Regions from separate parts of the Paenibacillus suaedae genome, predicted to be linked through region 2. Evidence: riboswitches for the same ligand, from Rfam matches in the RefSeq annotation. Region 2 holds a riboswitch; each other region holds the start of a gene.

Region 1 (4,557 bases), on a different contig from region 2:
ACCCTGTCCACACCGATCCGCTCCAGAACACGTCCATGCAATTCGGAAAGTGCTTTGGCGACAACCTTCTTCACGCCAAGTTCCTTCATCTGAATACTGACCAGAATGCTCGTCTGAATATCGTCACCAATGGCTACGATCGCGCAATCGAAGTTACGTATGCCGAGTGAGCGCAGCACCTCTTCATCTGATGCGTCCGCTACAACTGCATGGGTTACGAAGCCCATAACATCCCCAATTACTTCCTCATCTTTATCAATGCCTAGCACCTGATGTCCGAGCTTGACCAGCTCCTTCGCGAGACTTGAACCGAAACGGCCCATCCCGATCACTGCAAACTGCTGCAACTCCATATCCCTGTATACTCCTTCGTCCGTTACAATCTAACTTGCTTATCCTATCGTTATTTTTCCTTCTGGGTGTCGGTATAATTCCCGCTCATTTTTCGGGCCTAATGCATAAGCCAACGTTAATGGACCTAGACGGCCTGCAAACATCGTCAGGCTCAGCAGCACTTTTCCGATATCTGATAAATCCGCCGTCAATCCCATTGATAACCCTACCGTTCCGAAGGCCGATGTTGTATCGAATAATATCATCAGGAAGCTATGATCTTCTGTTGTCGACAATATCATCGATACGATAATGACCAAGAACAATGACAGCAACGTCAGCGTAACTGCTTTGAAGATACGATCCTTGGCGAGTCGGTACCGGTAAATGACGATATCTTCTTTCCCGCGAATCATAGCAAATACAGCTCCAATGAGAATGGCGAACGTCGTCGTCTTAATACCACCACCAGTGGATCCTGGTGATGCCCCGATGAACATCAAAAGAACCATAAAAAATTGCGAGGCTTGGCGCATGGCTCCGATGTCAATCGTATTCGCTCCAGCGGTACGCGGGCTGACAGATTGGAACAGGGATGCCCAGAACTTCTCCCAACCATTCAAACTGCCTAACGTGCGTGTATTGGTAAATTCAAATATAAATATAACGACCGTTCCGATTACAATGAGCAATCCCGTCATCGTTAACACGATCTTCGTATGCAGAGACAACTTGCGAGTACGCTTATATTCCACCAAATCGGACAAGACGATAAATCCAATCCCGCCAAGGATAATAAGCAGCATCGATACCAGGTTAATAATAGGGTCTCCGACATAGCTGGTTAAGCTCGAAAACGGCCCACTGACAGAGCCGAATAAATCAAAGCCTGCGTTATTGAAAAAAGAAACAGCATGGAAGATACCGAAATAAATGGCCTTGCCTAGCGGAAGATCAAATGCCCATCGCACGGAGAACAGTACAGCTGCCGTCCCCTCGATACATACCGCAAACAAGATCACTTTACGGATAAGGCGCACGATGCCTTCCATGCTGCCCTGATTAAGCGCTTCTTGCAATATAAGCCTTTCCTTCAGCGATATCTTCTTCTTCAGTGCTAATGCAAACAGCGTTGCCATTGTCATGAATCCAAGCCCACCAATTTGAATAAGCAGCATGATGACCACCTGCCCAAATACGGTAAAATGAGTGCCCGTATCCACCACAATGAGCCCCGTCACACAAGTTGCTGACGTTGACGTGAACAATGCATCGAGGAATGGCAGCGGAATCCCATCCGCATTTGATATCGGAAGCATGAGTAGAAATGCGCCCAATAATACAATTGCTGCAAACCCTACAACCAGAATTCGCGGTGGTGTCAGATTGAATCGAATGGCCTTTTTTGTTCCCTCCACGGGAGTCACCTCTTTTTTTCCCCACGAAAAAAAGCACTGGAAATCCAATGCTATCGCTGGTATCCTGACGTACATGCCTACGAGGTTAGCTGTCGGATTCGGGCACGTTCAGGCTGCCCTAATCGCAAGTGGATTCTATGCATCCACAACTGCGATATTCACCCCATTTATCGGGTCCCCCGCTTTCGTTCATTCACGAAACTCGGCTTGTATGCAATTCATAACGAGATTATATACGTTTCCCCTGCAGCATACAAAGTCAAGGAATGAACAAATTAACCAGAATAAGACGAAAAACTTGAAGAAATAGCGCTTACAATCCCCCATTTTCTTCAATTGTATTCAAAACACTCATTTTCGCTAGGTGTTTCTTCATTTTCTCTGCTGGACTTTACAAAGTTGAAGTGGATAAAATGAACAAATAAGCAACCATACGCTAAATGTGTGATGGAATGGAGGTTCCAACATGTCCTATGTATCCAAGCCGCTTCTTCTTTCTTCTGTGGCCGGATTTCTATTATTCCTCATTGTTCAGGTATTCATTCCCTTTCAGCAGACAGAAGCCATGATGGAATCAGCAGCCAGCCAATCCCTCTTAACCAAAGAGAAAGCAGCGCAAAAGGCACTCACATTTGTACAGGACTTAAAACAGTTCCATATTTCAATTACACCTGAAGAAGATACTGCTCCAACCGTCATTTATCGCAGTCAATCAACGGTTTCCGGCTACATGAGCAAGGAGAAGCTGACCGCTTCATTTCAGAAATGGGAATCATCCAGTCCCTATGATACTTTTCAGGTATTATTGAATATGAATCGGGCTGGAAAATCCGGTGTCATGCGCATTGACGTTCACATGACAAGCGGTCGTATTATTGGATTCGAATGGGAGGAAAAGCCTCCTATCACCTCCTACATTAGCGGGGTTACGGGAAATCATGTGGATATGGCGTCAGCAGAAGATGCGGAGACTGCCTTGGATCCAGTGAACCGCAAGAAGCTTGCTGATACACTCTTGAAGCACATGGGATGGAATCCTACCCAATTAAAACTAATCGCATCATCGGCGGAGCTAGACACGGTAGAGTATAACGTGCCTGAAGCACGACTTGGTGAAGCCGCATTGAACGTGAAGGCCGTCTTCTCCCAAGATCGCATTGTCATGCTGAAGCCCTACTGGGTTATCCCGAACAGCTATCTAGCTGAAGAACTGCATCAAACGAAGACTGCATCGTCCATTTACAATATCGGCTATATGTGGATGACAATCCTACTAAGTGCATGTTCACTGATCGCTTGCATCGTCTACCGTCATGGCCTGAAGTTCGGATCGAAGACATTGTTCGCCCTTACTGCCGTCTCATGCGGAATTTCTCTGCTGCATCTATGGAACGTGCTTCCGGGTCTCTTCGCTCTGGAACTCCGTACCCCTGTGGACGGGGTGAATATGGGGCTGTCCTTTGCCATTCAAGGCGCAATTACAGTAATTCAAGGCGTTATCCTATACTTCTCTCTCCATGCGGGAAAGCGAGCATGGGAGCTGTCTGTGTACAGAGATGTACTGCCTACATGGAGTGATCGCGCATTTGGCGGCAAGCTCATACAAGCATTATGGATCGGAATCGCGTACACAGGCGTATTGCTCGGCATGCAAACGGTTATATTTTTCATTTTGGAATCAGGGTTTCATGCGTGGTCATCGACCGATGCCTCACAATCACCGCTCAACCTGCGAATTGCACCACTGTTCCCTCTTCTAGCTTGGGTTGCAGCTATTTCGGAGGAAGGGATATATCGTTTGTTCGGGGTTGGACTGCTGAACCGATTGTTCCGCAACCCATGGTTAGCCGGGATTATCCCTACCCTTGTATGGGCGTTCGGACATGTCACCTATCCAATCTATCCGTACTACTCTCGGCCGGTAGAGCTCCTGTTTATCGGCATGTTCTTCCTGTTCATTATGCTGAAGCATGGCTGGTGGACGGCCATGTTCGCTCACCTTATGCTCGACAACTTCTTAATGTCCCTGTCATTCATGCTTGATGGAACAATAGTCGGTCTCCTAATCGGTCTTGTGTACCTCCTTTCTCCAATTGGGATTGTATATGCGCTCGCGAAGATTCATCGCAACCAAGATCACGCTAGAGCGATCACGACATGGACATAAACATTAACACCATTGATTACAGTTGAATCCATTTGTTCGTACAGTAATAGAACGAGTACATGAGCATATCTCCATACCCTATCATTTTGAAAAGCCAAGGGCCGTTCATATCGAAGGACGCATGTACGTAATGCGCCTCATCGAAGGAACGGCCCCGTTTATTTCTCATTATTACTTATTTCTTCTCAATAAATTTTTTCGCTTCCTTTACTGCCGTATCTAGCGCTTTCTGTGCATCTTCACCCAGCATGACTGAATCAACTGCAGTAGACAGGTGACGGTTCATCTGGTTCCAGTTGCTGTTAAGCAAGAAGGCTGGCGTGTTGTCGGAACGCTCCAGCATGCGATAGAACGGTGCATACAGCTCGGATGTATCCAGCTTCATTTCTTGCACGACGCTCTTACGTATCGGCAGGTCAGCATCGCTCTTCATCTTAACGGCTTCTTCCGAAATGAAGAACTTCACGAACTCCCATGCCAGATCCTTCTGCTTCGATTGCTTCGCAATCGATACAGCACTTACCGAAATTACGCCCTTCACAGGCTTGCCAGGGAACGCTGGCATTTCAACAGTACCGAAATCAACCTTCGCTTCCTTAAACCCGTCTAGCGGCCATACACCGCTCTCCCACATTCCGA
Region 2 (4,557 bases):
TCGATATTGATCGTATTCTAAGGGTGCTGCGACCGCTTAAGGATCGGATTGTAGTCAAAGAGAGCGGTATGCACGCAGTAGAGCATTACTTGCTAGCTCGATATGAGATGTACTGGCAAGTTTACTTCCATCCGGTAACCCGAAGCTCGGAGATGTTACTTCGCCTGATTTTCAAACGAGCCAAAGAATTATATTTGGGTGGATACACTTTTCAATATTTCCTCTCTCCTCTAGATGCTTTATTTGAAGGAACGATTACGACGGAACAATATATCCAAATGGATGAGGCATTTGTACAGACCGCATTTATGCAGTGGACAAGGGAGAAGGATGAGCGTCTCGTTGACTTGTGCCAACGATTCATGGAGCGTAAACTATATAAATATATTGAAGTTGAACAGATGGATGAAGATTTACAGGGACGATTGCGGGCAGAGTGGTCGCAGATTGGGCTTGATCCGGACTATGAACTTATGTTCGATTCTCCCTTCGATAAGCCCTATGATGTATATCGAAAGGGAGATGCCCGTTCACAGCAACATATTATGCTATGGGGGCGGGATCAGCAAATTGTAGAGCTGTCCAAGAAATCGGATATTGTACGTTCCATTAGCGGCATTCGCCGTGGAAAACACTATATCTATTTCCCAATGGACAAGCTTCTGGAAGTCTCGAATCACCTTACGGAAGATACAAGGCGTATGTTTATACGCCGCAATCATTAGATCGATTTACAAGAAAGAAAAAGGAGCGCATAAACGTGTTATTTGATACACATACGCATTTAGACAGCAGCAATTTTAACGAGGATCGCGATCAGGTTATCGCACGGGCCGTTGAACAAGGGGTGACCCGTATGGTTAACATCGGGTTCAATCGAGAGACGATCCCGACGACGATGGCGTTGGCAGAGAAATATGATTTTATCTATGCAGCCGTGGGCTGGCATCCGGTAGATGCCATAACGATGAAGCCGGAGGATATAGACTGGATCGCCAAGCTAACGGAGCATGAAAAGGTTGTGGCGATTGGCGAGATCGGACTGGACTATCACTGGGATACGTCTCCGAAGGATGTTCAGCACCGTGTATTCCGCGAGCAAATTGGGTTGGCGCGAGAATTGAAGATGCCGATCATTATTCATAATCGTGAAGCGCACGAAGATGTAATCCGCATCTTGCGCGAGGAGAAGGCTCACGAAGTAGGGGGCATCATGCACTCCTTCTCAGGTAGCTGGGAAACAGCGAAGATGTGCCTGGATATGGGCTTCTACCTTTCATTTGGAGGACCTGTTACTTTCAAAAATGCAAAACAGCCGAAAGAAGTACTTGTTAAGGTTCCGAATGATCGATTGCTTGTGGAGACGGATTCCCCCTATTTGACTCCTCATCCGTTCCGAGGCAAGCGCAATGAGTCCGCATATGTTCGTCTTGTTGCAGAGGTTGCAGCAGAGCTGAAAGGTATGGAATTTGAAGAATTTTGCAGAATGACGACTCAAAATGCAATGACATGTTTTGACATCGCATGAAAACGGGCCAAAAACAAGTGAAAAAAAGACATCGGCCATAAAATAAGTGGATTTCATAATGAAAAACGGATTAAGTTACATTTTTTTAACCATTTTTCGCGAAAAACGGAATTGCTACTGTCTTTACAAGAAGATTGCAAACACGATATGATTTCTCACAGATGTTATTACACAATTCAATATTGTTCCAACTAATTCAGTATCGCTTAATCTCCATGAAGTGGAGAGCGGGGGAACCAGAGTGTGAACGACATGACATGAGTACATGTTCAATCACACGGATTAATTCCTTGGGGTGAATTAGGGACGACCGAGCCATGAGCCGGTTGGTTCCGATAGGGCGACTCTCAAGCCCGAACCCGACAGCTAACCTCGTCAGCGTACCGAGAGAGGGTTCCTCGCGTCCTACACTGTTGACGTTTGGGTTTCTATTACGGAAGCCGCGAAAGAGTCTCCTCTTACGAAGGGCTTCTTTTGTTTACTCTCAAACATTCTTTTTTTTGAATAATGAGAATAAAGACGTCATAGGGTGTAAGAAATAGGAGGTGGGAGCAGCCAATACTGAAACGTTGGTACGGAGATTTCGGCATTGTCTTGAACGATTACATGCTCGTTTATGGCAAGTGAAGTCTCTCGTAAACATTCTTGAAATAGTCGCGTCAGATGGAATCATGCAGAGCACTCGACGGCGGGACTATGTAAGGAGGACCGAGAAATGGGACAGATCGTGAACAACGAAACCCATGAACCCCGATCATCCAGCATGTCACTCGCATTGCGATGGAAGCATGAAAATGTGCGTGTTATCACCGTTATTGCAGCTGTAGCAATCGTGATCACATTAATAGCAGTCTTGACTTGGTATAATGTAACGAAGAAGACAGTGGCTGTGCTCGTTGATGGACAAGAGCGTTCAGTCGAAACTCGCCTAGATACGCTTCGCAATGTTTTGGATGAGCATGCGATAGCGCTTGGGGCATACGATGTAGTATCGAAGCCGCTTGATGCAGAAATTGCTGATGGAGATCGAGTTATTATTGAACGCGCTTTGCCTATCCAAATTACAGCGGATGGGAAGAAAGAAACACAATTTACGACGAAGAAGTCGGTGCATGATGCACTGAGTTCGCTGCAAATCCAAGTGAACCCTGAAGATAAGGTATTCCCTTCTAAGCGTGCCTCTATTTCGAAGAACATGGATATTCGCATCGTCCGTGTCAGCAAGAAGATGGAAGAGCGTAAAGTGAAGGTTCCTTATCAAGTGGTGAAGCAGGCAGATGCTACTCTCCTTAAGGGGAAGACCAAGACGGTTCAAGATGGAAAAGAAGGCTTGGTTGTCCAGAAAGTACAGAAAACGTACGAGGATGGTAAGCTCGTATATGCGCAGATGGTCGACAAATCCGTTCATACAAAACAAGTGAATCAAGTGATAGCCTATGGAACGAAGAAGGAACCGGAAGTTGCTGTTCTGTCAGTGAACGCGCAGGAAGACGATTCTGACAATGTTTCCAGTGGCGACAAAGATTTTAACTATAAAAAAGTGCTGAAGAACGTTCAACTGACGGCGTATACGGAATCTGAGGGATCGGCTGGTGCGAAGACGGCATCTGGCGCAATAGTATCAGAAGGTCGTACTATCGCGGTTGATCCGAAGGTCATTCCGCTCGGCTGGTGGGTATATATCGAAGGGATTGGATTCAGACGTGCTGAAGATACAGGTGGCGCGGTCAAGGGGAAAATTATCGATGTATACTTCGACAGCAAGAAGGCGGTCAGCAAATTCGGACGCAAGAAGGGGTACACCGTATACGTGGTTGGCCCAGTCAAGCCGGAATCGAACTAACGCACAAGGTATGCAGCCATGTGTAATTAGGATATAGTAATGAATAATGATTTATGTCATGCTAAGAAGAGGGGACACCCTCTTCTTTTGTTGTTTATTTATGAATGGAGAGCAAGAGAAGGATGCGGAATTAGGAAGCAGCCTTGTGGTGAGAGGAGCAAGCATATTGATACGCGAAGTGATAGTTGTAGAAGGCAAAGATGATACCGTTGCCATTCACCGTGCCGTTGAGGCGGATACAATTGAGACAGGTGGATCGGCGATTAATGATACAACGATAAAACGCATCGCATTGGCCCAAGAGCGCCGAGGGGTTATTATTTTCACGGATCCAGATCATGCGGGGGAGAAAATTCGGAAGACGATAGCAGAACGTGTACCTGGGTGCAAACACGCTTTCCTGCCTAGACATGAGGCGATAGCCAAAGGGGATCTTGGTGTGGAGAATGCAAAGCCAGAAGCGATTCGCCGTGCCTTAGAGCAGGTTCGCTCCGAGATGCCAAGCATGACGTCAGAGCTGACGTGGACGGATCTCGTCGAAGCGGGATTAACGACGCATGCAGGCTCTGCAGAACGCAGACGGCAGTTAGGTGAAATATTGGGCATTGGATACTGCAACGCGAAGCAGATGCTCAAGCGCTGCGGTGTGTTCCAGATCGGACGAGAGGAATTTGAGAACGCCTTGCGGAAGCTGAACCAATTCGAGCAGGAACAATGTGCAGAAGGAGAATAGATGGAATGACGCAGACGAGAATAGATATTGCAACACCGAATCGCACGAAAGACATTATACGCAAGCATGGGTTTTCATTTAAGAAAAGCTTAGGACAGAACTTTCTAATTGATATGAACATTTTGCGCCGTATTGTGGATGCTGCAGAGCTGGATGATGTGACAGGTGCCCTGGAGATTGGGCCTGGGATCGGTGCGCTTACGGAGCAGCTCGCTAAGCGCGCTCGTCGTGTAACAGCAGTCGAGATCGATCAGCGCTTGCTTCCGATATTAGGGGAAGTGCTGGAGCCCTATGAACATGTCCATGTTGTACATGGGGATGTATTGAAGGTGGATTTGCATGAATTGTTCCGCGAACAGTTCCAAGATGTCGAGCGGGTAAGTGTTGTGGCTAACTTGCCGTATTATGTGACGACCCCGATTATGATGAAGCTTCTGGAGGAGCGTCTGCCGC
Region 3 (4,557 bases), on a different contig from region 2:
AGACGCTTCTGAAGCTGCGTCTTACCAAGCCAGTACGAAGTCAAGAGAAAGTCACACTTCGCATGGATTTTGAAGTAAAACTGCCGAAAATATTTGCACGTATGGGATACGCCGATAATTTCGTGATGGCTGGCCAATGGTTCCCTAAGATTGCTGCCTATGAAAAGGCAGGGGTACGCGGCCGGGCATCAGAAGGCTGGGATCTGCACCAATATCACGGTAATTCCGAATTTTACTCCAATTACGGCATTTACAGTGTACGCATTCAAGTACCCGACAATTACATCGTAGGCGCTACAGGCTTTCCAACGAAAACCCCTACGATAGCAGACAGAAAGAAATTTTATCAATTCTATGCGGATGATGTTCATGATTTCGCGTGGGCCGCATCTCCAAACTTTGTCTATTTTGAAGAGCCGTTCTCTTCTAGCCAAGTACCAGGGGTTCGTATCAAGTTATATTTAGACCCGAAGCATAAAGATTTGAAGGAGCGTTATTTCTACGCTGCGAAGACGGCTCTGTCCAAGTTCAGCGAATGGTACGGCAAATACCCGTACTCTACCTTGTCCATTATCGTGCCTCCTAAATTGGGCAACGGAGCTGGAGGAATGGAATACCCGACCTTGATTACAGCATTCGGTGCAGAAGATGAGAGTCCAGGTTACGATTTAGAACGTACCGTCGTTCATGAGATTGGACATCAATACTTTTATGGACTTCTCGCCTCAAACGAATTCGAGGAAGCATGGCTCGATGAAGGGTTCACTTCCTATGCAGAAGACAAGCTGATGGAGCAAGAATTCGGAGTACTTCCAAATAACGCAATACAAGCCAGCTACATCACAGATCCGGCTCCACTGAAGCTGAATGCATGGCGCTACAAAAATCAAAATCATTACGCAGAAAATGTGTACATGCGTGCCAAGCTGGTGCTGCTTGCAATCGAGAAGCAGGTCGGGGAAAAAATGATGAGCCGCATTATGAGAACTTATACGCAGAAGTACCGTTTTAAGTACCCAACTACATCAGACTTTCAGCGAGTCGTTGAGCAGGTAACTAACCGCAAGTGGAATGATTTCTTCCAACAATATGTGTACAACGGCATGATGGCAGACTTCGCCGTGGAGAACATTGATTCACGTACGATTGAATCGAATGGGTCTACCCAATATGAAGCGACTGTCCATATCCGCAAGCTCGGTGCCAATTATCCATCCATTCCGATCGTATTCGGGTTCTCGGATGGCACGACGACTCGCAAGGGATGGAATGGAGAGGGAGACCGCATTCAATATACCGTCACCCATAAAGCGCCGCTCAGCTGGGTCATGGTTGATCCTCTATATTCGATTGTCGTTGAGAACAAGCACATCAATAATTATATGCGTGCTCATGTCGATGAACCTGTCCGTACACGAGTTAATTTATCCGTCATCAAGGTAATCGAAGCTGTTACGAACATTTTGGGGTGGTGATAGTGTGAAGGCTTATGTGCGTTCAGGCTGGAATTGGTGCAAAGAGCACATCTATATATGGGTCATTCTATTCTTGTACCAACTGTTATGGGGGTTCTTCCTCTATCGCTTCGTCGATGGAGTGGTAACACCTATCCTGCGCCGTTACCCAGATCCAGCACCTACCGAGATGAGCAGGCAGCTCTTTCTGACCGAAAGCCAGTTCTATCTAATGAAGACGAATGACTATTTCCCTTACTTATGGGCTATCCTCGGATTCGTTGCCGTCCACATGCTGCTTACCCCCTTCATTCACGCGGGTGTATTCCATGCTATGTCACGGCCCAAGCAGCAGGGGCTTGCCTTCTTCCAAGGGATCAAGCTCGCTTGGAAGCCAATGCTTGTCCTCTATCTACTCGAGACACTGCTCATTATCGCACCAGCTATATGGTTCGTTCCTTATGCGGCGCATGCCCTGTCCACATCGGCTTCTCTATCTTCCTTACTCGTGGCAGTGGCACCGTTCGTAATCGCTTGGTTCATTGGCGGCTGGCTTGTTCATCAATTGTTCTTATTCCTTAACTTCGGCGCTGCCTCAGAAACACCATTAATTCGATCTGTGACAGCCGGAACTCGTCGCTTGCTTCCCATTCTAGGATTGTCACTTCTCTTTATTGGTATCACCATTGGCGTAGGCATATTGTCCACAACCGCGGCGGCCGTGTTCACCGGAATTACCGCACTCATTATTCAACAGGCATTGCCTGCCATTATGACTATACTTAAAATGTGGGGATTGTCTGCACGCCACGCTGTCTGGCAGGAAGCAGAGCAACAGATGAAATAATGAGGGTTCTGATTGAACGCAATTTAGTTACAGAGTTACAAAGTTACAAAGGGTTACGATGATATTGAAGCAGCGTAACCTAACAAAATGAATTAAAAAACTTGTCTATCAGCGAAAAAAACGCTGATATGACAAGTTTTTTTCGTGTCAAGGACAAAAAATATTTGTCAAAGGAATTTCCGTCTGTTACAATAAATCTAGATTTATTACAACTTTGTCATGAAAGCGGCACTAACTCTTGCAAAATTGTTACTATCGCACGCAGCAATACATAATCCTAAAACCAGAATGCCGAGTTTCCGGGCGGACCGGAAAGCGGGGGAACCAGTTTTTACGGGTGAATTGATCTTGTAACACAGGGATCATAGGGGTCCTTCAACCGAACCCTCCAGCTAACCTCGCAGGCACGGAAGGAGCTTTCCCTTTGAAGAAGAAGCTAGTTACAGCGGTGCTCGGACTGAGCGTTCTGTTTACTTCGTTCAGTGCAGGCAGCACATTCGCAGCATCCAAAATGGACAACACGATTGAAGGTTTGCTTGGCATTTCGTACAAGTATGGTGGTACAACAACGAAAGGCTTTGACTGCTCCGGATTTACGAAGTACGTGTTCAACAAGTTCGAAATTGATCTTCCTCGCACATCTTCGTCGCAATTTGACTCTGGTGAGAAAGTTAGCAAAGACGAGCTTCGTCCAGGAGACCTGGTCTTCTTTGACACAAGCGGCGGCAACGGTGTATCGCATGTCGGCATTTACGTAGGCAACAACAAATTCGCACACGCTTCGACAAGCAAAGGTACACGCATCGACAGCCTTAGCATGGACTACTATGAGCAGCGCTATGTTGGTGCTCGTCGCGTAATGAGCGAAAATGACTTTTCTTCTATCGCTACAGACAATCAATAGGTTGGAAGTTTCCTGCACTCTTATAATGATATGAACGACTACATAACCCGATGAGAAGCGCCCCGCGCCTTTTCGTCGGGTTGTTTCATGCTATCCCCTTTATCCCCGCTCAACTTCAGCTTCTTTATCCTATGCATCTCTGCATGTCAACGATTCATACTTTTATCTATCTTTACGAAATATTTCTTTTTCAGTTTCAACCATTTTCATCGCCATTAAACAACACAAGGACATGCGCTTGTGCGCATGTCCCGATATCTTGTCTGGATATTCACTATTTTCGCATAGACGCTTCTAATTTACTTGACTGACCCATTCGATTCTTGAAATTTCGCCTTAATCTCTTCTGGTGTGAGCCCATCCACCTCTGCTCGATGCTTTTCTTCCTCGTGCTGAAGCTGAGTCTGACGATCCTCGACATGCTTCCCATTATTGTGATGTTTCTCGTGGAACAGTCGTCCTTTTATGCCTAATTTCTCGCGTAATTCCTGGTGAATTTGCTTATTGCTTTTGCCTTCTGTCGAAATTCCGTGTTTCTTAGCGAGCAATTGAATCTTCTTCTCGCGCAGCTGCTTCATCTCTGCACGAATCTCCTTCATTTGTGCCTGTACTTGTTCTAATTGCTTATCCGTCTCCGTGCTCTGCTGATTCGGCTGTACTACAGCTTGAGATGAAGTGACCACTCGTACAGCAGCTTGCTCTCTGCTCTTATCTGTTGCAGCATCTAGCGCAGTTCTGCTTTGCGCTGCTGCAGGTGAAGCCATCAAGAGAAGCATTAGGCACGTCCACGCTGCTACGGTTGAATTGCGTTTCATAGGTTCCACCTCCTTATGTAAGGGATGGCTATAGTATGTTCGTAATTCCTGAAATGAAACTGAAAATAAGCTAAATATTCACTTAGAGAGAATGAAGCACTTATCCATTTATATTCTGGATGCTAATTGAGCCGACAATTCTCTATCAAGTATCTTCTGCATATATTCCAGCAGCAGTTCTTAATCCAGCCAGCCCTTCTCCCTGGCAGTTCGAATCGCCTCAATGCGCGTACCCGCTCCTACTTTGCTAATCGCATCCGACATATAGTTGCGCACCGTCCCATAGGATAAGAACAATTTGGCGCTAATATCCTGCATGGACAGTCCGTTCTCAGCAAGCAACAGCACTTCCTTCTCCCTCGGGGATAACGGACAAGGGTCTTCCCACGCAGCCAACGTTAATTCGGGACTCATCACCCGCTTGCCTGCATATACCTGGCGAATGGCATCCGACAATTCGTCGCTTGGGCTGTCCTTGAGTAAATAACCGCCTACACTGGATGCCATTGCACGCTGGAGATAGCCTGAGCGAGCAAA

What was found. A riboswitch is a leader RNA that binds a small molecule or an ion and turns the genes downstream of it on or off. The one in region 2 is predicted to bind cyclic di-AMP.
Region 1: linked by a shared signal. The riboswitch ahead of RQP50_RS25575 (TrkH family potassium uptake protein) and the one ahead of RQP50_RS28680 (3D domain-containing protein) in region 2 are both predicted to bind cyclic di-AMP.
Region 3: linked by a shared signal. The riboswitch ahead of RQP50_RS28015 (C40 family peptidase) and the one ahead of RQP50_RS28680 (3D domain-containing protein) in region 2 are both predicted to bind cyclic di-AMP.

Annotation. Positions count from the first base shown of each region.
Region 1 covers NZ_JAVYAA010000008.1:142,809-147,365, reverse strand. The annotation lists gene RQP50_RS25580 (potassium channel family protein) at 1-353, opposite strand, end outside; gene RQP50_RS25575 (TrkH family potassium uptake protein) at 393-1,751, opposite strand; cyclic di-AMP (ydaO/yuaA leader) riboswitch at 1,811-1,969, opposite strand; gene RQP50_RS25570 (CPBP family intramembrane glutamic endopeptidase) at 2,218-3,918, shown strand; gene RQP50_RS25565 (hypothetical protein) at 3,935-4,087, opposite strand; gene RQP50_RS25560 (ABC transporter substrate-binding protein) at 4,094-4,557, opposite strand, start outside.
Region 2 covers NZ_JAVYAA010000013.1:9,984-14,540, forward strand. The annotation lists gene RQP50_RS28670 (HD domain-containing protein) at 1-725, shown strand, start outside; gene RQP50_RS28675 (TatD family hydrolase) at 761-1,528, shown strand; cyclic di-AMP (ydaO/yuaA leader) riboswitch at 1,722-1,925, shown strand; gene RQP50_RS28680 (3D domain-containing protein) at 2,244-3,371, shown strand; gene rnmV (ribonuclease M5) at 3,538-4,104, shown strand; gene rsmA (16S rRNA (adenine(1518)-N(6)/adenine(1519)-N(6))-dimethyltransferase RsmA) at 4,110-4,557, shown strand, end outside.
Region 3 covers NZ_JAVYAA010000011.1:48,916-53,472, reverse strand. The annotation lists gene RQP50_RS28025 (M1 family metallopeptidase) at 1-1,475, shown strand, start outside; gene RQP50_RS28020 (hypothetical protein) at 1,480-2,301, shown strand; cyclic di-AMP (ydaO/yuaA leader) riboswitch at 2,581-2,722, shown strand; gene RQP50_RS28015 (C40 family peptidase) at 2,726-3,205, shown strand; gene RQP50_RS28010 (serine protease) at 3,505-4,020, opposite strand; gene RQP50_RS28005 (response regulator transcription factor) at 4,201-4,557, opposite strand, start outside.